Regions from separate parts of the Mesorhizobium sp. M1328 genome, predicted to be linked through region 1. Evidence: predicted binding sites of a transcription regulator. Region 1 holds the regulator's gene; each other region holds the start of a gene.
The links. Region 1 encodes PhoB, which activates phosphate uptake and scavenging genes when phosphate is short. Its sites were predicted from a motif close to TGTCATNNANCTGTCAT; they were not measured.
Positions count from the first base shown of each region.

Region 1 (7,935 bases):
CAGGGCGCCCGGCCCCGGAATGGCGCCGGGTGGGCACTTGCCGAGGATGATCATGCCGAGCACTTCGTCCTGGGTGACGTCGGTCGTGCGTGCCGTGCCGACAACCCGACCGTTCTTCATGACGCAGACACGGTCGGCAAGCTCGAACACGTCATGGATGTCGTGGCTGATCAGGAAGATGCCGATGCCGTCGGCCTTGAGCTGCCTGACCAGTTCGCCGACCTGTGCCGTCTCCTGCGGCCCGAGTGCCGCCGTCGGCTCGTCCATGATCAGGATGCGGGCGTTGAACAGGATGGCGCGGGCGATCGCAACCGACTGCCGCTGGCCCCCCGAGAGCTTTACCACCGGCTCCTTGAAGCGTTGGAAACGCGGATTAAGCCTACCCATCACCTTGCGCGCCTCAGCCTCCATGGCGACGTCGTCGAGCGTACCCCAGGCGGTCATCAACTCGCGGCCGAGAAACAGGTTGGCGGCCGCATCGACATTGTCGGCCAGCGCCAGCGTCTGGTAGATCGTCTCGATGCCGTACTTCTTGGCGTCGCGGGGGTTGGAGATCGAAGCCTCCTCGCCGTTGACGAAAATCTGGCCCGCATCGCGCTTGTAGGCGCCGGACAGGATTTTTATCAACGTCGATTTGCCGGCACCGTTATGGCCGAGCAAAGCCATCACCTCGCCCGGGAAAAGATCGACCGAGGCATCGTCGACGGCGCGAATGCCGCCGAAGGCGATCGAAATGTTGCGCATGTCGATCAGCGGCGTGGGAGCGGTCTTGTCTGCCATGCTTGTTCTTCCTCCCTATAGATCCTGCTTGAGCATGATCTTGTCCGAAAGCCGGTTTCCACCTTGCGGGATCATGCTCAGACCCGTTTGCGATAGACGGTATCGAGCCACACCGCGACCACCAGCACGGCGCCGACAACAATGCTCTGCAGCGGCGAATCGATGCCGAGTAGCACCATGCCGGATTGCAGCGACTGCATCAAAAGCGCGCCGAGCATGGCGCCGAGCACGGTGCCGGAGCCGCCGGCGAGCGACGTGCCGCCGATCACCGCCGCCGCGATAACCAGGAGCTCGTCCAGCGTGCCCAGCGCATTGGTCGACGAGTTCTGCCTGGCTGACGAGATCGCTGCGGCGATCGTCGCCAGCACGCCCATGATCATGAACACCTTCATGGTCACCCAGCGCGTGTTGATACCGGCAAGGTTGGCTGCTTCCGGATTGCCGCCGATGGCGAAGACATAGCGGCCGAAACGGGTACGCTTGGCGATGAAGGTCATGATCAGCCCTACGGCTACAGCCATCAGCACGGGTATGGCGATGCCATGGGCGATGAACAACCCGCCTTCGGGAACGGTTATATTGTTGGCCGCCGCATATCTGTTCACGATGCCGACCGGCCAAGGATAGGAATTGGCGAGCCATATGGCGCCCATGATGACAAGGCAAGTGACGGCCCCGAGGAACGTCTCGGCCCAGATCGGGCGTAACGGGAAGCGGAACCGCTTGCGCTGCACCCGCCCGTTGAGCAGCATGAACACAACCGCAAGGCATGCGACAATTCCGACGATCCAGCTCCATCGCGCGCCGATCGAACCCGCCGGTCCGCCGCCCATCAGCTGGAAAGTGGCATCAAGCGGCGCAATCGTCTGCCCACTGGCGACCCACCATGCGGCACCCCGCCAGACCAGAAGGCCGCCCAGCGTCACGATGAAGGCCGGCACCTCGAGATAAGCGATGATGTATCCCTGGAACGCTCCGATCAGAAGGCCAAGCGCCAGGCCGATGGCCAGCGCCACGATCCAGATCCAGGGGTTGCCTAATTGCAGACCGACCATTCGCACCAGGAAATGCACCTGCGCAAAGCCCATGACCACGCCGATCAGGCCTTCGGCGGAGCCGACCGACAGGTCGATATTGCGCATGACGATAACCAGCACCATTCCGGCGGCCATTATGGCCACGGCGGAAGTCTGCACCGACAGGTTCCAGAGATTGCGTGGCGTCAGGAAGGTCCGGCTGTCGAACTCGAACGGATTGACGCCGAGCCGTACGCTAGAAACGACATGCAGGCCGACCCAGATGACCAGCAGCGCGCCGACCATGCCGAGCATGCGCGTGTCGAGTTCGGTTGCCTTGAGAAATCGGGCAACGATGCCGAGCTCGGATTCCCGCGCCCGGTCTGCGGTCGAGCTGTCGACCGGCGTGTTGGAAGTCGTGTCGGTCATTATGTTTCTCCCGCCGGGTTGCCGTCTGCCGCGGATGCCGGAAGCAGCCTAGAAGTTATCCGCCGGAAGCGGAAAAACAACTCTTGTTGAAAAAACGCCGCGGCGAGCGGCCGCGGCGTTCGGACTTCTCGGAAACGTCGGGTCAGTTGCAGACCGCAACAGTGCCCGCCGCCACACCCGCGCAGACCTCTTCTTTCTTGATCCAGCCGGCATCGATGACGACGTTGAGGTTATCTTTGGTGATGGCGACCGGGGTCAGGAACAGGGATTTTACGGTGTTGCCGCCGGGCGTGGTGAAATCCTTCACGCCGGCAATGTCGGTCATCTGCTTGCCGTCGGCCAGTTGCGAGGCGATCTCGGCGGCGTTCTTGCCGAGCTCGCGCGCATCCTTCCACACCGACACGGTCTGCGTGCCGAGCGCGATGCGGTTCAGCGCGGCGTGGTCGCCGTCCTGGCCCGAAACCGGAACAGATCCGGCCAGCCCTTGCGCCGTCAATGCGGCGACGACGCCGCCGGCAGTACCGTCATTGGCCGCGACCACTGCATCGACCTTGTTGTCGTTCGCGGTCAGGAACTGTTCCATGTTCTTCTGGGCGTTGGCCGGCAGCCAGCCGTCGGTATAGGCCTCGCCGACATTCTTGATCTTGCCGCTGTCTATTGCGTCCTTCAGTACTTCCATCGAACCGGCAAACAGGAAATCGGCATTCGGATCGGCGCCCGAGCCCTTGATGAAGACGTAGTTGCCTTCCGGTTTCACCTTGAACACTTCGCGGGCCTGCATGCGGCCGACTTCCTTGTTGTCGAAGGTCAGGTAGAAGACGTCCTTGTTCTCGATCAGCCGGTCGTAGCCGACAACCGGAATACCTTCGTCCAGCGCCTTTTGCACGGCCGGCCCGATGGCCGAGGCGTCCTGCGCCAGGATGATCAGTGCGTTTGCGCCCTGCGAGATCAGGCTCTCGACGTCGGTGAGCTGCTTGCCGGGGTTGGACTGTGCGTCGGCGGAAATATACTTCTCGCCGGCGGCCTCGATGGCCGCCTTCATTGCGGCCTCGTCGGTCTTCCAGCGCTCTTCCTGGAAGTTCGACCAGGAAACGCCGATGACCTTGTCTTTAGCCTGCGCCACCGACGCCAGCGCCAGCGTCATGGCGACACCCGCCAGAATGGCGGTCGTGAATTTCTTCATCATATCCTCCCTGCGCCGCGTACGGCGTGACCATTGGCCCAAAGACCAGCTTAGAGGCCCCTAATTTTTTCGAGCCTCGAAAAAATACTGGCCCGATCTCCGGCTGCTGTCAACATCGATTCTGATGGATTTTGATGAGTCTGAGAGTTTTTTCGAGCGTCGGAATAAACGATGACAGCGCCACCTGCATCTGACACTATTTGCCTGCATCCGACACTATTTGTCGGACATTACCGACGGCTTCCGGTTCATGAGCGGCCGCGGCAACCGGGAGGAAAGCAAAACGATGTCGGTCGGAATCCGCCATGACGATTTGCGCCGGCGCAACCGGGCGATGGTGATCTCGGCAGTCCGCCGGGTTGGCCAGCCATCGCGTACGGAGATCGCCGCAGCCACCGGCCTCAGCCATTCGACCATATCGGCGATCTCCTCCGACCTGATACGGGAAGGCATCCTCGCCGAGAGCAAGGCAAGCGAGCCCGTTTCGTTGAAACGCGGTCGTCCGCAGGTCGGCCTCGCCCTCAACCCGGAAGCGGCGGCGGTGCTGACCGTGGTGTTGTCGCTCAACTTCCTGTCGGCCGCCATCATCGACTATGCGGGACACGTCGTAGCCGAGGAACAGCGCCGGCTGGACACGCTGACCATGCCGCGCGACGAGCTGATCCGCGAATGCATGGCCGTCGTCCGGCGCCGGCTGGAGGATCCAGACCTTGACGTCCGCAGTGTCGCCCGCATCGCCCTGGCGATTCAGGGCATTACCGACTCCCCTGCACGCGCCATGCTGTGGTCGCCGATCACGCCGCAGACGGACATCGCCTTTGCCGATATGCTGGAAGATCAATTCGGCATCCCGGCCACGGTGGAGAACGACTGCAATATGATGGCGGTGGCTTTGCGCTGGCGCGATCCGGATCGCTATCGCGACGACTTCATCGCCATCCTGCTTTCGCACGGCATCGGCATGGGGCTGGTGTTGAAGGGCGAGCTGTTCACCGGCACGCATTCCTCCGGCGGCGAGTTTGGCCACATGATCCATCGTCCGGGCGGCGCGCTCTGCCGATGCGGGCGGCGCGGCTGCATCGAGGCCTATGCCGGCAACTACGCCATCTGGCGCAACGCCAGGCAGATGAGCGAAGACAGCGAACCCATCGCCGACGTCAGCGACGCCGACATGCGCGCGCTGGCGGCCCGGGCGCGCGAGAAGGATGGGCCGGAACGCGAGGCCTACCGCAAGGCCGGCGAGGCGCTGGGTTTCGGTCTCGGCTCGCTGTTCGCGCTGATCGATCCGGCACCGGTCGCGATGGTCGGCGCCAGTGCCGCCGCCTTCGATCTGATCGAGCCGGCCTTGCGCCAGGCCATCGCCCAGACCGCCGGCGGCCAGCATTCGGGTTCGATCTCCTTCGATACCGAGCCGAACGAATTGCCGCTGATCCGCGAAGGCTGTGCGATGCGGGCGTTAAGCTTCGTCGACCAGGAGATTTTCGCGCCGGGCGCGCAAATGAGGCCCCGCGTCAGAAAGAACGTGGCCTGACCCGGCGGATCAATCTTCCCTGATCGCGTAGCCGGCACCGCGGATGGTGCGGATGACATCAGGCATGCGGCCGTTGTTGACGGCTTTGCGCAGCCGGCCGACATGCACGTCGACGGTGCGTTCGTCGATATAGATCGTCTCGCCCCAGACATTATCGAGCAACTGGCTGCGCGAGAAGACGCGGCCCGGATGCCGCATCATGAACTCGAGCAACCGGAATTCGGTCGGCCCGAGCCTGATTTCGCTCTTCTTGCGATAGACCCTGTGCGATTCGCGATCGAGCACGATGTCGCCGACCTTCAGCACGCTTGACAACACTTCCGGCTTGGCGCGCCGCAGCAGCGCCTTGACCCTGGCCATGAATTCCGGTGTCGAAAATGGTTTGACCAGATAGTCGTCGGCGCCGGTCGAAAGACCGCGCACCCGGTCGCTCTCCTCGCCGCGCGCGGTCAGCATGATGATCGGCAGCCGCTCGGTTTCGGGGCGCACCCGCAACCGGCGGCAGAGCTCGATGCCGGAAACCGCTGGTATCATCCAGTCGAGCACCAGAAGATCGGGCACATTCTCCTGCAAACGGATCTCGGCTTCGTCGCCGCGTGTCACCACCTCGACCTGGTAGCCTTCGGATTCGAGATTGTAGCGGAGCAGCACACCCAACGGCTCCTCGTCCTCCACCACCATTATGCGTGGTGCGATCATCGGCTGGGCACCCCCATTATGTCACCGGCGCGGACATTGTCGTTTCGTCCTGCTTCGGACGATTGACCGGCAATTGCTCGCCGGTCAGCACATAATACGCATTTTCGGCGATGTTGGTGACATGGTCGCCGATCCGCTCCAGATTCTTGGCGCAGAACAGCAGATGCGTGCAAGCGGTGATGTTGCGCGGATCTTCCATCATGTAGGTCAACAGCTCGCGGAACACGGACGTGTATTTGACGTCGATGCGCTCGTCTGCGGCACGCAGCTTGGCCAACGCGGCCGCATCGCCTGCGGCATATTCCTCAATGACGCCCTGCACCTGGATGAGCACCAGCTGCGCCATCGCGTCGATGGAATGCGACAGGTCGCGCGGCGTGACGCTGAGGCCGACCGCACTCACACGCTTGGCGATGTTCTTGGCAAGGTCGCCGATGCGTTCGAGGTCGCCGGCCATACGGATCGCTCCGACGACATGGCGAAGATCGTGGGCCATCGGCTGGCGTTTGGCGATCAGGGTGATGGCGCGATCGTCCAGTTCGCGTTGACGCGCATCCATGATGGCGTCGTCGGAAACGACGCGTTGCGCCAGCACGTTGTCGGAATTCAACAGGGCCTTGGTCGCCCCGCCGACCATCGAACCGGCGAGGTCGGCCATGTCGCGGATCAGCTTGCTGATCTGCTCGAGATCCTCGTCGAAAGAAGCGACTGTGTGTTCGCCCATGGTCCTGTCCTCATATGCATGATCGGAACGGCTCAGCCGAAGCGGCCGGTGATGTAGTCCTGCGTGCGCTTCTCGCGGGGCGACGTGAAGATCTTCTCGGTCCGGTCGAACTCGACCAGCTCACCCAGATACATGAAGGCGGTCTGGCGCGACACGCGCGCCGCCTGCTGCATGTTGTGAGTGACGATGACGATCGTGTAGTCGGCTTGCAATTCGTCGATCAGTTCCTCGATCTTGGCCGTCGACAACGGGTCGAGCGCCGAAGCCGGTTCGTCGAGCAGAATGACTTCCGGCTTCACGGCCACGGTGCGGGCGATACAGAGCCGCTGCTGCTGGCCGCCGGACAGGCTCAAGCCACTGGCGTTGAGCTTGTCCTTGACCTCGCTCCACAGCGCGGCGCGCTTCAACGCCTGTTCGACGCGGCCGTCCATCTCGGACTTGCCGAGATTCTCGTAGAGCCTGACGCCGAAGGCGATGTTCTCGTAGATCGACATCGGGAACGGCGTCGGCTTCTGGAACACCATGCCGATCTTGGTGCGCAGCAGATTGAGATCCTGCGACCGGTCGAGAATATTCTTGCCGTCGAGCAGCACCTGGCCCTCGGCTGTCTGTTTCGGGTAGAGCTCATAGATGCGGTTGAACACACGCAGCAGCGTCGATTTCCCGCAGCCCGAAGGCCCAATGAAGGCCGTGACACTGCGCTCGGGCAGCGACAGGCTAATGTCCTTCAGCGCCTTGCTCTGGCCGTAGTAGAAGTTGAGGTTCTTGACCTCGATCTTCGTCTTCTCGGCGACCGTTTCGGTCATCGTCATGTCCGGGGACAACATCTGTGTCATCTGTCCTCTCTGCGTCCGGTAAGGCTGCGGGCGAGGATGCTCAAGCCCAGAACCGTCAGGGTGATTATGAGTGCGCCGGTCCACGCCAGCTGCTGCCATTCCTCGTAAGGGCTGAGAGCGAACTGGAAGATGGTCACCGGCAGGCTGGCCATCGGCGCGTTGATATTGCTGCTCCAGAACTGGTTGTTGAGCGCGGTGAAGAGCAGCGGCGCCGTCTCGCCGGAAATGCGTGCTATCGCCAGCAATATACCGGTGACGATGCCGGACAATGCGGCGCGATAGGCGACCGAACGGATCACCACCCAGCGCGGCGCGCCGATCGCGGCACCGGCTTCACGCAACGCGTTCGGTACCAGGTTGAGCATGTCTTCAGTGGTGCGCACGACCACCGGAATGACCAGGATGGCAAGCGCCACGGCGCCGGCAATGGCCGAGAAATGTCCCATTGGCCGCACCATCAGCTCATAGACGAACAAGCCGATGATGATCGACGGCGCCGACAACAGGATGTCGTTGATGAAGCGGACGACGGTGGTGATGCGCGAAAAGCGTCCATACTCGGCCATGTAGGTTCCCGCCAGCACGCCGATCGGCGTGCCGACGACAACGGCGATGATCGTCATCAGCAGGCTGCCCGCGATGGCATTGAGCAGGCCGCCGGCCTCGCCGGGTGGTGGCGTCATCTCGGTGAAGACCGCGAGCGAAAGCCCGGCCGTACCCTTATAGACCAGCGCGCC
Region 1 covers NZ_JAMYLO010000013.1:134,520-142,454, reverse strand. Annotated here, with positions in the region: gene NKH23_RS22075 (ATP-binding cassette domain-containing protein) at 1-780, opposite strand, end outside; gene NKH23_RS22070 (sugar ABC transporter permease) at 858-2,225, opposite strand; gene xylF (D-xylose ABC transporter substrate-binding protein) at 2,368-3,408, opposite strand; gene NKH23_RS22060 (ROK family protein) at 3,695-4,939, shown strand; gene phoB (phosphate regulon transcriptional regulator PhoB) at 4,949-5,638, opposite strand; gene phoU (phosphate signaling complex protein PhoU) at 5,655-6,362, opposite strand; gene pstB (phosphate ABC transporter ATP-binding protein PstB) at 6,395-7,198, opposite strand; gene pstA (phosphate ABC transporter permease PstA) at 7,195-7,935, opposite strand, start outside.

Region 2 (7,935 bases), on a different contig from region 1:
TTGGCGCGAAATACGCGCGCTGAGCCGGCCTTTCAGCCGTTCGGCGTCTCGGGCGACAGGTGCGCGCGCTGGCGCGGTACGCCGAGGCCGGTATCCGGCGGTTCGCCGGCAGCCGGCCGGCTCTCGATCATGTGCAGGCTGCGCCAGCGGCCGAAGCGATAATAGGCCGCGGCCAGCGCGAGCGAGGTTATAGAGCCGGCCGGAAAGCTCCACCACAGCGCTTCCTCGCCGATCACGCTTCGCAAGAAATAGGCGAAGCTGGTGCGCACCAGCAGCACCGAGATCACCAGGATGATCAGCGGCGGCATCACCGCACCGGTGGCACGCACGGTGGCGAAGAGCACGATGGTGATGCCGAACAGGGTGAAGGACCACGACGCGATCTTGTTGATGTGAGTGGCGATGTCGATCGCTGCACTGTCGCTGCCGAGGAAGAGGCTGAGCACCGCGCGATCGAACACGAACAGCAGCGCGACAAGAACGCCGGTAAGCAGAAGGTTGAAGCCGACGCCGGAGGCGGCGATGCGGCCGATCCGGTCCCAGCGCCCGGCGCCGACATTTTGCGCCGCCATGGACGAGACCGCGGCGCCGATGGCGAGCGCCGGCATCTGGATATAGGTCCAGAGCTGTGCGGCTATGCCGTAGGCAGCCGCGACCTGCGAGCCGTACGAGTTGACCATGCCCATCACCGTCAGCGCCGCGGCCGAAACGACGATCATCTGCAGGCCCATCGGCACGCCCTTGAAGACGACAATGCGCAGCAGCGCCGGGTCCGGCCGCAGCAGAGCAAGATTGGCGCCGGCCAGCCGCAGCGGGTGCTTGCGTGCATAAAGCACGATCAGGATGGCAACCACGCTTGCCGTCTGGCCGATCAGCGTTGAGGCGGCCGAGCCGGCGATGCCGAGTTCGGGGAACGGGCCGATGCCGAGGATGAGCAACGGGTTCAAAACGACGTCGAGCACGACGGCCAGCGCCATAAAAAGGAAAGGCGTCCGCGAATCGCCGGCGCCGCGCAGCACCGTCATGACGAAGGAGAGCAGGTTCATCATCGGCACGGCCAGGAAGATGATGCGCAGATAGGAGCGCGCCAGCGGCAAAGCATCGGCCGGCGTGCCGAGCGCATCGAGGATCGCATCGACCCAGATCCAGCCGCAGACCGCGAACACCACCGAGACGAGGAAGAAGAAGGTGGCGCTGGTGCCGACGATGCGCCGGGCTTCGGGCAGGTCACGAGCGCCGACGGATTGCGCCACCAGGATGGTCGCCGCCATGCCGATGCCGAACACCGTGCCGAGGATGAGAAACAGCACGAGGTTTGCATTGGACGTAGCGGTCAGCGCCGCTTCACCGAGGAAACGACCGACCCACACGGCATTTATCGAGCCGTTGAGCGACTGCAGCACATTGGAGCCGAGCACCGGCAGGGCAAACAGCAAAAGGGTACGCGGGATAGGCCCACTGGTGAGGTCGCCGGTCCGCCGGCGCGGGGGCATGTTGTCGTCCATGGCAGGCAACTCGGCGAAGGCTTGTCTGAGTCCGCAATGATTGCCGATTTAACGGGAGAGGTCGATGCGGCGTCGCAAATTCCGCCCGGCGTGCCTTGATCTAAGCATTTCTCAAATCTTCCGGAATCGTATATTGATCCCCACGCGTGGGGCCGCATTTTCCTGGATCTCATGGGTAAGCCGGGGGGCTCATGTCCGATATTCCGTTGTTTTTTGAGCGCCTGAACCGGCGCGCGTTTCTTGGTGCATCCGCTCTGGGCGCGGCCTCCGTGGCTCTTTCGTCCTGCACCACGACGGACGTGGCGGCGCCGCCGGTGACAGCGGCGCCGAGCGAGCCGGCTCTCGGCGATGCGGCAAGCATGTATGCGGCGCGCGTCGACGAGGGCTATCAACTGCCGGCAATCCCGGTGGCCAAGGTCGATCCGAAATTCGTGCGTCAAATCGTGTCCGACCCGACCGGAGAAAAACCCGGCACGATCGTCGTCGATACGTCCGAGCACTTCCTCTATCTGGTGCGCGACGGCGGCAAGGCAATTCGCTATGGCGTCAGCCTCGGCAAGGCCGGTTTCGGATGGACCGGCAGCGCCGTGGTTCAGGCGAGGAAAAAGTGGCCGGTCTGGACGCCGCCGCCGGAAATGATCCAGCGCAGGCCGGAACTGGCGAAATACAAGGACGGCATGCCGCCCGGCCCGCAGAGCCCGCTTGGCGCGCGCGCGCTGTATCTCTTCCGCGACGGCAAGGACACAATGTACCGGCTGCACGGCACGCCGGAGTGGGATTCCATTGGGAAGAACGCTTCCTCCGGCTGTGTGCGCTTTATGAATCAGGACATTATCGACCTCTACAGCCGCGTCGACGGCGTCGTGCCGGTCTTCGTGCGCCCGAACCTGTCGGCTGCCGGGAAGATCGCCGCCGTGTCGAACAGGACGGCCGACCCGATCGATGCCGGCGTGCCAAAGGACGCGGAGATGTTGAGGTAAGTGCCTTCGACGGGATCCTCAGTCGCAGGTTTGCGACGCCTAGGACACCGTCCTTGCGCGGGCGAGCCGCAACTGAAGGGCACGACCTTCAATCGCGCCAGCTTAGGCGGACGCGTTCGGCGCGTCCGCCTGTATGGGTCCGCTACTTCCCGGCGAGGCCGGGAATCGTGACCTGATAAACCAGGAACATGGTGTCGACATCGGCGCCATCCTCGGCCTTGTAGGGCGCGCCTACCTGGAAACCGTCCTGGGTGAGGAAGTCGTTGTCATTGGCGACGAACAGGAAATAGTCGTCGGGCAGCTTTGGGTCGAGGACGCTCACCACCGACATCGCCTCCCATTTCTCCGAAAGGTTGTTGCGGTCATTGGGCGCGCCATTGTGCAGCCCGAAGCGGCCGAACTCGGTCTTGTCGTTGATGTCAATGAACGGCGTCAGCTTGGCCGGCGTCACCGAGGTATCGAGCTCACCTTTGGGCGCAACCGGCTTGTCCTTGTCGAACTCGGTGCCGGTGATGTCGGTTGCCGCCGACACATCGAGGACGCTGATCTCGCGATGGAGCGAGGTGTCGCCCTTCACCCCCTGGCCGTTGCCGCTGTCGCGCGCCAGCATCAGGAAGGTCTTGTCCGACAGAGCCACGATTTCGCTCTGCGCGGCAATCTTGGTCTTGCCCTTGGCATCGGTGAACACCGGCAGCGGCACGACATATTCATGCGCAAGCTTGAGTTGGGCCGGATCCGAGGCATCGTAGACCAGCGCGCGCGTGTTCTGGCGCGTCGAAGCGGAATCGCCACCATCTTGTCTGGGTGCCGACTGCAGCACGGCGATCAGGAACTTGCCGTCCGGCGTCAGTGCCATGCCTTCGAGGCCCTGGTTGTTCTGGCGGCCGGTTTCGGGATCCTTCGGATCTGGGTCTGCCGCGCCAGGTCCCGGATTGTCGGACGCGAAGTTCGGCGTCCCGTGACGCATCGGGACAAGCGCCGCCGGCGGCTGCGTTGCCGACATCAGACGCCCATCGGCGGAGAAGCGGTAGATGTTCGGACCGTATTCGTCCGAGATGAACATCGTGCCGTCGGGCAGCCGCACGATCGCCTCGTTGTCGAGCGCAAGCTTGCCGTTGGCTTCGGGCAGGATCGGCATGTCGTCGGTCGCGGCGCGCACGCCGTTGAGCGGATCGAGGCCGGTTGCGTCGGCGCCCTTGTCGTCGGTCAAAAGCATGGTGTCGGCTAAGGTTGCCTTGAGGCCGGACTGTTCCTGGCCGGTGGCCGGTGCCGCACCCGGCGCGATCGGGACGAACTCGAGAGCGATCGTGTTGAGGCGCGGACGGTAATCGGTGGTGCCGACGACATTGTAGCCGCGATCCGGCAGCAGCCACAGCGAGCCCTTATAGCCGTCGGGGCCATGCGTCCAGCCGGCAGCGTCGATCGCCATGCCCGAGCCGGAGCCAAACGTCTCGCCGAACTTGTCCTTCTGGCTGGCCGGGATGCGGCCGACACCGACTAGGCCCTTGTTGACGAAGCTGACGCCGCCGACGGTCGCGGCGTCTTCAGCCGAGGCCGAGGTCAAGGCGGTGAACATCGCCAGCGCGACGGCGAGGGACGCGTTTCGGTGCAGGTTTTTCATGGAAATCCTCTTTGTGACAAAGCTGCCGGGACATGAAAAAGCGCCGCGTCGCATCAAGGATGCCGCGAAAGCCTTCGGAGAAGCGATCTAGGACGCGAACATGATACTTGCGTGACAGTGCCGCGTTTGCTTGTCCCCCCGTGGTCGCAACTGGCCTGGGTATGGCGAATTCGTCGCCGCCGAGCGAGCAATTAACAACTTTACAAATAATCATTCTTATGTAAAGTCATGACAATGAAAGGTCCCCGATGACTGCCTATCGTTTCGCCACCCGCCTCAATTCCTTTGCCTCGGGGCCACAGTCCGAGTGGCCCGATCTTGTCGGCAAACCGTCTATGCTGCAAATGGCGGCACGTGCGGCGAAGGTTGCGGAGTTGACCGATCTCGACCTCAACTTCCCCGACCATGTCGATGAAAAGCCTGCGGATATGGCGCGCAAACTCGGCGATTTCGGGCTTTCCATCAATGGCTTCGCCATGCGCTACTACTCTAACCCGGCTTTCAAGCTCGGCGCCTTCACCAATCCGGATCCTTCCGTTCGCCGCGAGGCTATCGACCTGACCAAGGCTGGCATCGACGCCGCGCGCGAGGCCGGCGCCAGCCTGATGACATTGTGGTTGGGGCAGGATGGCTTCGACTACGCCTTCCAGGCTGACTACGCAACACTTTGGCAACACGAAATCGATGGTATTCGTGAAGTAGCGGCGCATGATCCGGGCTGTCAGATCAGCCTTGAATACAAACCCAACGAGCCGCGCTCCTACAGTCTGATGCCCGATGCGGCGACGACGTTGCTGGCCATCCGCGAGATCGGCCTGCCCAATCTCGGCGTGACGCTCGATTTCGCCCATGTGCTCTACGCCGACGAGCAGCCGGCTTTCGCCGCCGCCCTCGTGGCACGGCATAGCAAGCTGCTCGGCGTGCATCTCAACGACGGCTACGCCAAGCGCGACGACGGCTTGATGGTCGGGGCCGTGCATACGCTGCAGACGATTGAGTTGCTCAGGCAGATCCGCCGCGACGGCTACGCCGGCGCCATCTACTTCGACACGTTCCCCGACATGACCGGGCTCGACCCGGTCCACGAATGCGAAGTCAACATCGCGACTGTGAAGCGCATGCTGCGCGTCGTCGATCGGCTGGACGGGGACAATCGCCTGTCGACTGCCGTCGACCGTCAGGACGCGGTCGCGTCGCAGGCCATCATCCAGGAAGCCATGCTCGGGCCGGACAGCTGAGGCCGGGGCCATCACCGTTTTCAACAAGGGAGGAAGACCATGAAATTTCTGTTTGCCACCGCCACCGCTGCCCTGATGGCGCTGTCCATAGGCTCGGCGTTTTCCGCAGACCTCGCGCCGCTCAATTCCGACACCGAGAAGGATCGCATCGACTGGTCGCAGCTCGAGGCCAAGTTCGGGGCCTTCCCCAAGCTGCCCGAGGGCACCAAGGCGGGTGCGGTCTCCAAGACGCTGACCAACGAATACTGGCGCTCTCTGGGTGAGGGCTACAAGTCGTTCGGCGACCGCATCGGCGTGCCGGTCGTGTATCAGGCGGCGCAGAGCGAGGGCGACCAGCTCGGCCAGCTCACCATCGCCGAAGGCCTGGTTACGCAAGGCTACAACGTGCTGCTCGTTTCGCCGCAGACCGACTCCAACCTGCAGCCGATCATGGAACAGGCCAAGGCCGCCAACGTGCCGGTGGTCAACGTCAATGACGCGGTCATCCCGCAGGCCGAGTACTATGTCGGCAATGTCCAGCGCGACAATGGCGTGCGCGTCGCCAAATGGTTCATCAAGAACCGGCCGGATGGGGGCAAGGTCGCCATCGTCGAAGGCCAGGCCGGCGTCTACGCCGCCGTCCAGCGCACCGACGGCTTCAAGACCACCATCACTGAAGCCGGCAAGTTCGACGTCGTCGCCAGCGTCCCCGGCAACTGGGATCGTCAGACCTCCTACGACGCGGCCACCAACATCCTGCAGCAGCATCCCGACCTGATCGGTTTCTATGCCAACAATGACGGCATGGCGCTGGGCATCGTCGAGGCGGTCAAGGCAGCCGGTCTGCAAGACAAGGTGGCCGTCTTCGGCACCGACGGGATTTCCGATGCCTACGCCTCGATCCGCGCCGGCGAGCTGACCGGTACCGTCGACTCGTTCCCGGTGCTGACCGGCGAGGTGGCGCTGGAATCGGCGCTGCGGCTGGTGGCCGGGCAGAAACTGCCGCGCGTCGTCGCCACGCCGCAGGCGCTGATCACCAAGGACAATGCCGACCGTTACTCCGGCGGTGGCGATTCCGTGCGCAAGGCGCTGCTCGAGGACGCGGCAGCGGGCCAATAGAGCAGGGGCGGCGGGTGCCGGCCTTGGGTCGGCACCCTTGCCTGGAGAACTGAAGCAATGTCAGCGCGGTTGCAATTCGAGGGCATTTCCAAGGTGTTTCCGGCCGTGCGGGCGCTGAGCGATGTGTCCTTTTCGGTCGGCGCCGGCGAAATCCATGGCCTGCTTGGCGAAAACGGTGCCGGCAAGTCGACGCTGCTGCGCATACTGTCAGGCGTCTACCGGCCGACAGCGGGAAGCGTTTTCATCGACGGCAAACCGGTGACGTTGAACAACCCGGTCGCGGCGCGCGCCGCCGGCGTCGCGATGATCCATCAGGAATTACAGCAGGTGCCGCGCCTCAGCGTCGCCCAGAACATGTTTCTCGGCCATCCGCTGACGCGGGGCGGCGTCTTCGTCGCACGGCGCGAGCAGGAGCGCCGCGCTGCGGAAGCCCTGGCCGCCATCGACCCGACCATCGATCCGGCAGCGCCGCTCGGCAGCCTGAAGGTCGCGCAGCGGCAGATCGTCGAGATCGCCCGGGCGCTGCTCGATCGTGCGCGCATCGTGGCGATGGACGAGCCGACATCGAGCCTGACGCCGAGCGAGTTCGAACGGCTGGCCGAAGTCATTGCCGGCCTGGCCCGCGACGGTGTCGCGGTCGTCTATGTCTCGCACAAGCTGGACGAGGTGTTCGGTATCTGCCAACGCGCCACCATCATGCGCGACGGCGTCGTGGTCGGGTCCGTCGATCTTGCGCAGGTGTCGGAAAAGGCCGTCGTTTCGATGATGGTCGGCCGCGAGCTTGCCCAGGAACAGCACCGCTCGCATACGTCCAGTGATGTCAGGTTGAGCGTTCGCGGCCTCGCCTCGGCGACCAAGGTCCGTGACGTCTCGTTCGAGCTGCATCGCGGCGAGGTGCTGGGCATTGCCGGCCTGGTCGGCTCGGGCCGCACCGAACTGCTGCGGCTGCTGGCTGGCGCCGACCGCGCCTCATCAGGCGCGGTTGAAATCGACGGCGAGGCGGTAAAGCTTTCCAGTCCGCGCGACGCGATTGCGGCCGGCATCGGCCTGGTGCCGGAGGAGCGCAAGCGCGAAGGCATCGTGCCGTTGCGGTCGATCTCCAGCAACATGGCGCTGGCCTCGATGGGCGTGTTCGCGCCGCGCGTCCTCATCGACCATCGCCGGCTGAAGCGCGTGGCAGCCGAGAAGATGAAACGCGTCAATCTCAGGCCGTTCCTGCTCGACCGGCCGATCCGCCTGTTCAGCGGCGGCAACCAGCAGAAGGCGATCATCGGCCGCTGGCTGGCGGCGGGAACGCGGATCCTTCTGTTCGACGAGCCGACGCGCGGCATCGATGTCGGGGCCAAGGCGGAGATCTACCACCTGATCGAGGAGCTTGCCGCCGAAGGCCATTCGGTAATCGTCGTGTCGTCCGAACTCCCCGAGGTGATCCGGCTCGCCGACCGCGTGCTGGTCATGCGCGACGGCACGGTCGCCGCCGAACTGGGCCGCGC
Region 2 covers NZ_JAMYLO010000006.1:84,202-92,136, forward strand. Annotated here, with positions in the region: gene NKH23_RS14410 (MFS transporter) at 1-23, shown strand, start outside; gene NKH23_RS14415 (MATE family efflux transporter) at 33-1,505, opposite strand; gene NKH23_RS14420 (L,D-transpeptidase) at 1,697-2,485, shown strand; gene NKH23_RS14425 (esterase-like activity of phytase family protein) at 2,628-4,106, opposite strand; gene NKH23_RS14430 (TIM barrel protein) at 4,355-5,344, shown strand; gene NKH23_RS14435 (sugar ABC transporter substrate-binding protein) at 5,384-6,442, shown strand; gene NKH23_RS14440 (sugar ABC transporter ATP-binding protein) at 6,500-7,935, shown strand, end outside.
Region 2: the regulator PhoB is predicted to act here: its motif matches at 4,207-4,223, upstream of NKH23_RS14425 (esterase-like activity of phytase family protein).

Region 3 (7,935 bases), on a different contig from region 1:
AAATTGCGCTAAGCTTTCGACGCGCCGACTTCTCAGTTCCGCGATGAAGGCCCCGCCTTCAGGAGGCTGCGATGGAATATGTCCGCGAGTTTGCTCCTGCGCCGCCGCTGTCGGGCATAATCGCCTGCGGTGTCTATACGGCTGGGCGGCGCATCGCCGACATACCGATCGAGGAAGCCGGTGAATGGGCCGGGAAGCCGGGCCACGTGGTCTGGATCGGACTGCTGGAGCCCGACCGCAATTTGTTGCTGCGCGTCCAGGCGCAATTCCATCTGCATGAGCTGGCGATCGAGGACGCCGAGCATCCGCACCAACGGCCGAAGATCGAGCAATATGGTGATGCCCTGTTCATCGTTGCCCGCACGGCGCAGTTGATCGACAGCCGTGTCACCTTCGGCGAGACACATTTGTTCGTCGGCGCCGGCTATATCGTCAGCGTCAGGCATGGCCCGTCGACCTCCTACGCCGCCGTTCGCCAGCATTGGGAAAGCTGCCCGCATTCCCTTGCCAAGGGCGAGGATTTCGTCCTCTACGCCATTCTCGATTTCATCGTCGACAACTACATGCCGGTGCTCGAGCAGATCGAAAACGAGGTCGAGGCGATCGAGGACAAGGTTCTGCTGAAACCGATGACCGGCTCCGATATCGAACGGCTTTATATGCTGCGCCGCGATCTCTTGCGCCTGCGTAATGCGGCCCTGCCGCTGGTGGAGGTCTGCCGGCGGCTCACCAGCGCCGATCTGCCGCAAATCCACACAGCCATGCACCCGCTGTTTCGCGACGTCACCGACCACATCCGCACTGTCCAGGAAAAGATCGACAGCCTGCGTGAGGTTCTCGCCTTCGCCTTCGAGGCGAGCCTTCTGGTCGGTCAAAGCCAGGAGACGGCGATCTCCAAGAAGCTTGCCTCATGGGCCGCCATCTTGGCCGTGCCGACGGCATTCGCCGGCATTTACGGCATGAATTTCAGCGACATGCCGGAACTGAGGATGGAGTATGGCTACCCGGCCGTCCTGGCGGCAATTGCCCTGATCTGCACGTTTCTTTACTGGCGGTTTCGCAAGAATGGGTGGCTATGAAGTGGGGTGAATGGTGAATAGTGAATAGGGCTAGACAAGAGCCTTGCTTCTTACTCCAAGCTCAACCCGCTACCATTCACCATTCACCATTCACCATTCACCTGCTCCGCCGCCGCTCGGATGCCGGCTGAAACGCCACGCGGGCATGATACTTGCAGTAGGGCCCGGTTTCGGCGGCGTCGTTGCCGCAGAAATGGAAGTCTTCCGAAAGCGGATCGCCATTCGGCCATTTGCAGGTGCGCTCGTTCAGCTCGACGAGTTGCAGATGCCGCGAGATCGGCACGACGACGTTCTCGACCGGGCGGATATAGTGGCGCGCCACCGGTTCGGCATCGAACTGCGCCTTGAGCGCGGTCGCACCGATCGACATCGACGTGGTGGCATGGCGCGTGGCGCTTGCTGCCCGCGACACCGATTTCTGGATCGTCGATCCCTGTACCGTCTTCTTCTGGCGTGCCGGTGAGGCGGTCGTGCGTCCGCGACCGGACAGTTTCAGCCGGTGCACTTTGCCGATGACCGCATTGCGGCTGACCCCGCCAAGCTGCGCGGCGATCTGGCTGGCGCTGAGGCCCTCCGACCACAATTTTCTGAGAAGTTCGACTCGCTCGTCAGTCCAGTTCATGAGACCGCGCTCCTGCTGAAACGTGCGGCAATCGGAATCCATTCCCGACCCGGCTTCTGCCGGGCAGACACCACATATATCGGGTGATTAGGTCCGCCGCACGAAATCTAGTTATTTCTCTACTACAATTACCTTATGCGCTGACTCGGTGACAAGAGTCCCAAGGCCAACACGAATCGGTTTTTTCGGTTTTCCCCAACTTGCCCGGTCGCTTACGAGCCGGCGTTGTGCTGGAGGGCTTGCCGCACGTCCTTACGCGACCTTTTCGTTGACTTCACGGCCGAAAAACACGATAAGCCACAAGGGCCGCCGCTTTGGCGGCTTTTTGATTTTTCCGGTTCCGGAGACGCATATAATGAGCGGTTCGGCGCTTTTCGAGACCTTTGTTCGCGCACCCCTGGCTTTCGACCACGGTGAAGGCACCTGGCTGGTCACCGATAAGGGCGAGCGATATCTCGACTTCGCCGGCGGCATCGCCGTGAATTCGTTGGGCTACAGCCATCCGCATCTGGTCGCGGCCCTCACCGAGCAGGCCGCCAAGCTCTGGCACGTCTCCAATCTGTACGAGATTCCGGGACAGAGCCGGCTCGGCGAGCGGCTGGCCGACGCCAGCTTCGCCGACAAGGTGTTCTTCACCAATTCCGGCGCAGAGGCACTCGAATGCGCCATCAAGACGGCGCGGCGCTACCACTTCGTCAAGGGCCATCCCGAGCGCTACCGCACAATCACCTTCGAAGGCGCGTTCCACGGCCGCACCCTGGCGACCATCGCCGCCGGCGGCCAGTACAAATACCTGGAAGGTTTCGGCCCCAAGGTCGACGGCTTCGACCAGGTCGGTTTCGACGATATCGACGCCGCCGAAAAGGCGATCACGCCTGAAACCGCGGCGATCCTGATCGAGCCGGTGCAAGGCGAGGGCGGCATCAGGCAAGTGCCGACGCAATCGCTGAAGCGCCTCCGGCAGCTCTGCGATCAGCACGGGCTGCTCCTGATTTTCGACGAGGTCCAATGCGGCGTCGGCCGCACCGGAAAGCTGTTCGCGCATGAGTGGGCGGGTGTCACACCCGACCTCATGGCGGTGGCCAAGGGCATCGGCGGCGGCTTTCCGATGGGTGCCTGCCTCGCCACCGACGAGGCAGCGGTCGGCATGACCGCCGGCGTGCACGGCACCACCTTCGGTGGCAATCCGCTGGCGATGGCGGTCGGCAACGCCGTGCTCGACGTGGTGCTGGAAGACGGCTTTCTCGAGGACGTCCGGCGCAAGGCGCTGCTGTTGAAGCAGGGGCTTGCCGGTGTCGCCGACGAATTTCCGGATGTTATCGAAAGCATCAGGGGCACCGGCCTGATGCTCGGGCTTAAATGCGCGATGCCCAACACCAAGGTCACGGTGGCACTGCGTGACCAGCATCTCTTGACGGTTCCGGCCGGCGACAACGTTATCCGCCTGCTGCCGCCTCTCACCGTCACCGACGCCGAGATCCACGAAGCGCTCGAGCGCATTCGTGCCGGCGCCAAAAGCCTGGCGGATGCCATCGTCGCTGCCGCCGCGAAGTAATCCTGGAATTCCTGATGTCCCTTCGCCATTTCACCGATCTTTCCGCCGTTTCCGAAGGCGATCTGCGCTTCATGCTCGACGACGCAGCTGTGCGAAAGGCAAGGCTCAAGGCCGGCGAACGCACCAAGCCGCTCGAAGGAAAGGTGCTGGCAATGATCTTCGACAAGCCGTCGACGCGCACGCGCGTGTCGTTCGACGTCGGTATGCGGCAGTTGGGTGGCGAGACGATCATGCTGACCGGCACCGAGATGCAGCTTGGCCGTTCCGAGACCATTGCCGACACGGCCAAGGTGCTGTCGCGCTATGTCGATGCCATCATGATCCGCACCACCTCGCATGACCGGCTGCTGGAACTGACGGAAAACGCTACGGTCCCCGTCATCAACGGGCTGACCGACGAGACCCATCCCTGCCAGCTGATGGCCGACATCATGACCTTCGAAGAGCATCGCGGTCCGGTGGCCGGCAAGACGATCGCCTGGACCGGCGACGGCAACAACGTGCTGCATTCGCTGCTGGAGGCTTCTGCGCGGTTCCGCTTCAAGCTGAACGTCGCCGTGCCCGAGGGCAGCGAACCGGCTCAGAAACATGTCGACTGGTCGAAAGCCAATGGCGGCAAGCTGAAATTCACCCGTTCGCCCGAGGAGGCCGTTCACGAGGCCGACTGCATCGTCACCGACTGCTGGGTGTCGATGGGCCAGGAGCACCGTGCCCGCGGCCACAATGTCTTCTTGCCCTATCAGGTCAATGCGGCACTGATGGCGAAAGCCAAGCCGGACGCGCTGTTCATGCACTGTCTGCCGGCGCATCGCGGTGAGGAGGTTACCGACGAGGTCATCGACGGGCCGCATTCGGTGGTGTTCGATGAGGCCGAGAACCGGCTCCATGCCCAGAAGGCGGTCTTGGCCTGGTGCCTGGGCGCTTGATACGGGCCGCGGTGATCCGGGCCGGCCTGATCCGCGCCGCCTTGATCTGCGCCGCCTTGATCCGGGCCGCCTTGATCCGGAAGTGGGTGGTGCCTATCTCAGGCGCATCACGCAAATCGAGCGCGTCTCGTCGCATGCGCCCCGGAGGGCGGCATCGCCGCGCCCCGGAGCTTTGTCATGTTGGAAACTCATCAATTGGCTGAACATAAACCCAAGCTCGGCGAATTCGGCTACGCCGGCGACGACCATGTCGTGCCGTTCGAGGTCGGCCCGCTCGACGTGCGCGGCCGCACCGTCCAGCTCGGGTCGATGCTCGACGCTATTCTCAGCCGCCACGACTATCCCGAGCCGGTCGCCCGGCTCCTGGCCGAAGCCTGTGTGCTGACGGTATTGCTCGGAACTTCGCTGAAGTTCGAGGGTAAGTTCATTCTGCAGACCCGCACCGACGGGCCGGTCGACATGCTGGTCGCGGATTTCTCCACGCCGCACGCGCTGCGCGCTTATGCCCGCTTCGATGCCGACCGGCTGCAGGCTTTGACTTCTGCCGGCGAGACGTCACCGCAGACGCTGCTCGGCAGCGGCGTCCTGGCGCTGACCATCGACCAGGGCGCTCACACGCAACGCTACCAGGGCATCGTCCAGCTCGACGGCGTCACACTGGAAGATGCCGCACGCACCTATTTCCGCCAGTCGGAGCAGATTCCGACCGACCTCCGGCTTTCGGTTGCCAAGCTTCTGACGCCCGGCGTCGGCGGTGCCCGCGAGCAATGGCGGGCCGGTGGCTTGCTGGCACAATTCCTGCCGCAGTCGGCGGAGCGCATGCGCGTACCCGACCTTCCCGGTGGCGACGGCGATCCGCGTGAGGAAATCCACGACCCGACCGACAATTCCTGGCAGGAGCTGCTGGCGCTGCTTGGTACCATTGAACCGACCGAGCTGATCGATCCGACGATCGGCGCCGAACGGCTGCTTTACCGGCTTTTCCACGAGCATGGCGTCCGCGTCTTCGGCGGGGTGCCGGTCGCCGACCAGTGCTCATGCTCGAGGGAGAAGATCCGCGGCATCCTCGAAGGCTTTTCCGCCGAGGAGATCAGGGACAGCACCGAGGATGGCAGCATTCACGTCGCCTGCGAATTCTGCTCGAAGCAATATGACTTCGACCCGGCGGAGTTTGCAGCGGCTGGATGACGAGCCTCAATTGACGGTGCGCCGCGTGCCTGGCAAATCGAGCGAGAAGGCGGGGATGGCAACGTCGAACGTCTCGCCCCGTTTGTTGCGCATTGTGTAGTGCCCGACCATGATGCCGGACGGGGTCGAGAGCGGGCATCCAGACGTATACTGATAGCTGTCGCCGGGGTTGAGTCCGGGTTGCTCGCCGACGACCCCGGGACCGCGCACTTCCTCGACCTTGCCGGTGCCGTCGGTAATGTGCCAGTAGCGTGATAGAAGCTGCACGAACTCATCCGACTGATTGTCGATGGTCACCTGGTAGCCCCAGACATAGCGGTTTTGCGGCGGGTCGGAGTGATCCTCCAGATAGAACGGCCTGACCTGCACTTCGATGTTGCGGGTGACGGCGCTGTACATGAACTGCTCCAAAGCAATGTAGATGGAACTTTCGATGCTCAGCGCAGTTTGGTCAACGATGCGCGGCATCTTCTTGCCCGATCTCAAGCGCAGGTGCCGAAAAACAATGTCATTTGAGTGACACATGACAATGATGGTGTGCAGGCTTGTGCTGGGCGACTCAGCGTTTTGTCGAATTGTTGAAAACGGCCGTCATGCGGCCGGCATTTCTGGAGTGACCAGATCTCGATGGAACCGACATTCGCAGCCGCCCTCCTTTCCATAGCCCTCCTTCTTTCAAATCTCGCCAGCATCCTGTTAGCTTCGCTGAAGCTGAAGCGACCAGCCAGGATTGCACCGCCCGCGGCCGACGCGCCGCCGGTATCGATCGTCGTCCCGGCGCGCGGCGTCGAGCCGTTTGCCGAAGAGACTCTGGAGCGCGCCTTCTCCCTCGACTGGCCGCGCTACGAACTCATCTTCTGCGTCGCCCATACCGATGACCCGGTGGTCAAGCCGATCACCGCCGCAATGGCGCGGTTTCCAGCTATTCGCGCCCGCCTTCTAGTCGGTGACGACCGCATCAGCGGCAATCCAAAACTCAATAATTGCGTGAAGGGTTGGGAGGCGGCCCATTATCGCTGGGTCATCCTTGCCGATTCCAACGTGCTTATGCCGAGCGATTATGTCCAACAGCTGATGGCGGCATGGCGGCCCGATACCGGCCTCGTCTGCTCGACGCCGATCGGCTCGCGGCCGGGCGGGTTTTGGGGGGAGGTCGAATGCGCCTTTCTCAACACGCTGCAGGCACGCTGGCAGTACGCTGGAGAGGCGCTCGGCCTCGGCTTCGCGCAGGGCAAGAGCATGTTGTGGAACAAGCCGATGCTCGATGCCAATGGCGGCATCCGCGCGCTTGCTGCCGAGATCGCCGAGGACGCCGCCGCGACCAAGCTGGTCAACGGGCTCGGACTGCGGGTCAATCTTGTCGCCTCGCCCTTCGAACAGCCGCTCGGCCGGCGCACGCTTGGCGAGATCTGGTCGCGGCAGGCGCGCTGGGCGCGGCTGCGCCGCGTCACCTTTGCACTGTTCTTTGCCCCCGAAATCCTGATCGGCGCGGCGCCGCCGCTGGTGCTTGCGCTGATCGCCGCGGCTGACGCCGGCGTCAGCCTGCCGGCAACCGCCATCGCCGTGCTGGTCGCGGCCTACCTGCCGGAATGCGTCTTGGCCTCGGCCAAGGGATGGCACCTGTCGCCGCGCACGATCCCGGCGATGATGGCGCGAGACCTGATGCTTCCCGCCATTTGGGCGCGCGGATGGCTGAGCGGCGCCGTCGACTGGCGCGGCAACGTGATGACCATCCAGACCAAGGCCGTCGCGGAGCTGGAAGAGACCCCGTCCGGCGCCTGATCGGCGCATCCCCGCTCGCCTCTGTTCGGCCAGTCCTTATCCGGCAGCTCTCAGCGCTTGCTCGATATCTTCGAGCAGATCGTTGGCATCTTCCAGGCCGACGGAAAGCCTGAGCGTTCCCGGTCCGATACCGAGCTCGGCGCGAGCCTCATCGGTCAAGTTCTTGTGCGTCGTCGTCGCCGGATGGGTGATCAGGCTCTTGGCATCGCCGAGATTGTTGGAAATCAGCACGATGTCGAGTGCGTTCTGGAAGGCAAAGGCCGCCTGCTTGCCGCCCTTCACATCCAGGCAGATCAGCGTCGAGCCGCCCGACATCTGCTTCTGGACCACGGCCGCTTGCGGGTGGTCGGCGCGGCCGGGATAGATGACGCGGGCGATTTGCGGGCGCTCGGCGAGGAAATCCGCGATGCGGCCGGCACTTTCCGTCTGCTGACGTACGCGCAGCGGCAGCGTCTCCAGGCCTTTCAGCAGCGTCCAGGCATTGAAGGGCGAGAGGCTGGGGCCGGTGTGGCGGAAATAGTCGTGCAGGTTCTCGTCGATCCATTTCTTGTCCGACAGGACGATGCCGCCAAGACAGCGCCCCTGGCCATCAATATGCTTGGTCGCGGAGTAGACGACGATGTGGGCGCCGAGCTGCAGGGGTTTCTGCTGCAAGGGCGTGGCGAAGACATTGTCGACGATCAGCCTGGCGCCAATCGAGTTGGCAAGTGCGGCGACGGCGGCGATGTCGACCACCTCCAGCGTCGGATTGGTCGGGCTTTCCAGGAAGAACAGTTTGGTGTT
Region 3 covers NZ_JAMYLO010000009.1:133,596-141,530, forward strand. Annotated here, with positions in the region: gene NKH23_RS17920 (magnesium and cobalt transport protein CorA) at 72-1,079, shown strand; gene NKH23_RS17925 (GcrA family cell cycle regulator) at 1,177-1,701, opposite strand; gene NKH23_RS17930 (aspartate aminotransferase family protein) at 2,057-3,256, shown strand; gene argF (ornithine carbamoyltransferase) at 3,271-4,182, shown strand; gene NKH23_RS17940 (Hsp33 family molecular chaperone) at 4,360-5,370, shown strand; gene apaG (Co2+/Mg2+ efflux facilitator ApaG/CorD) at 5,377-5,769, opposite strand; gene NKH23_RS17950 (ceramide glucosyltransferase) at 5,998-7,152, shown strand; gene NKH23_RS17955 (O-succinylhomoserine sulfhydrylase) at 7,189-7,935, opposite strand, start outside.
Region 3: the regulator PhoB is predicted to act here: its motif matches at 5,877-5,893, upstream of NKH23_RS17950 (ceramide glucosyltransferase).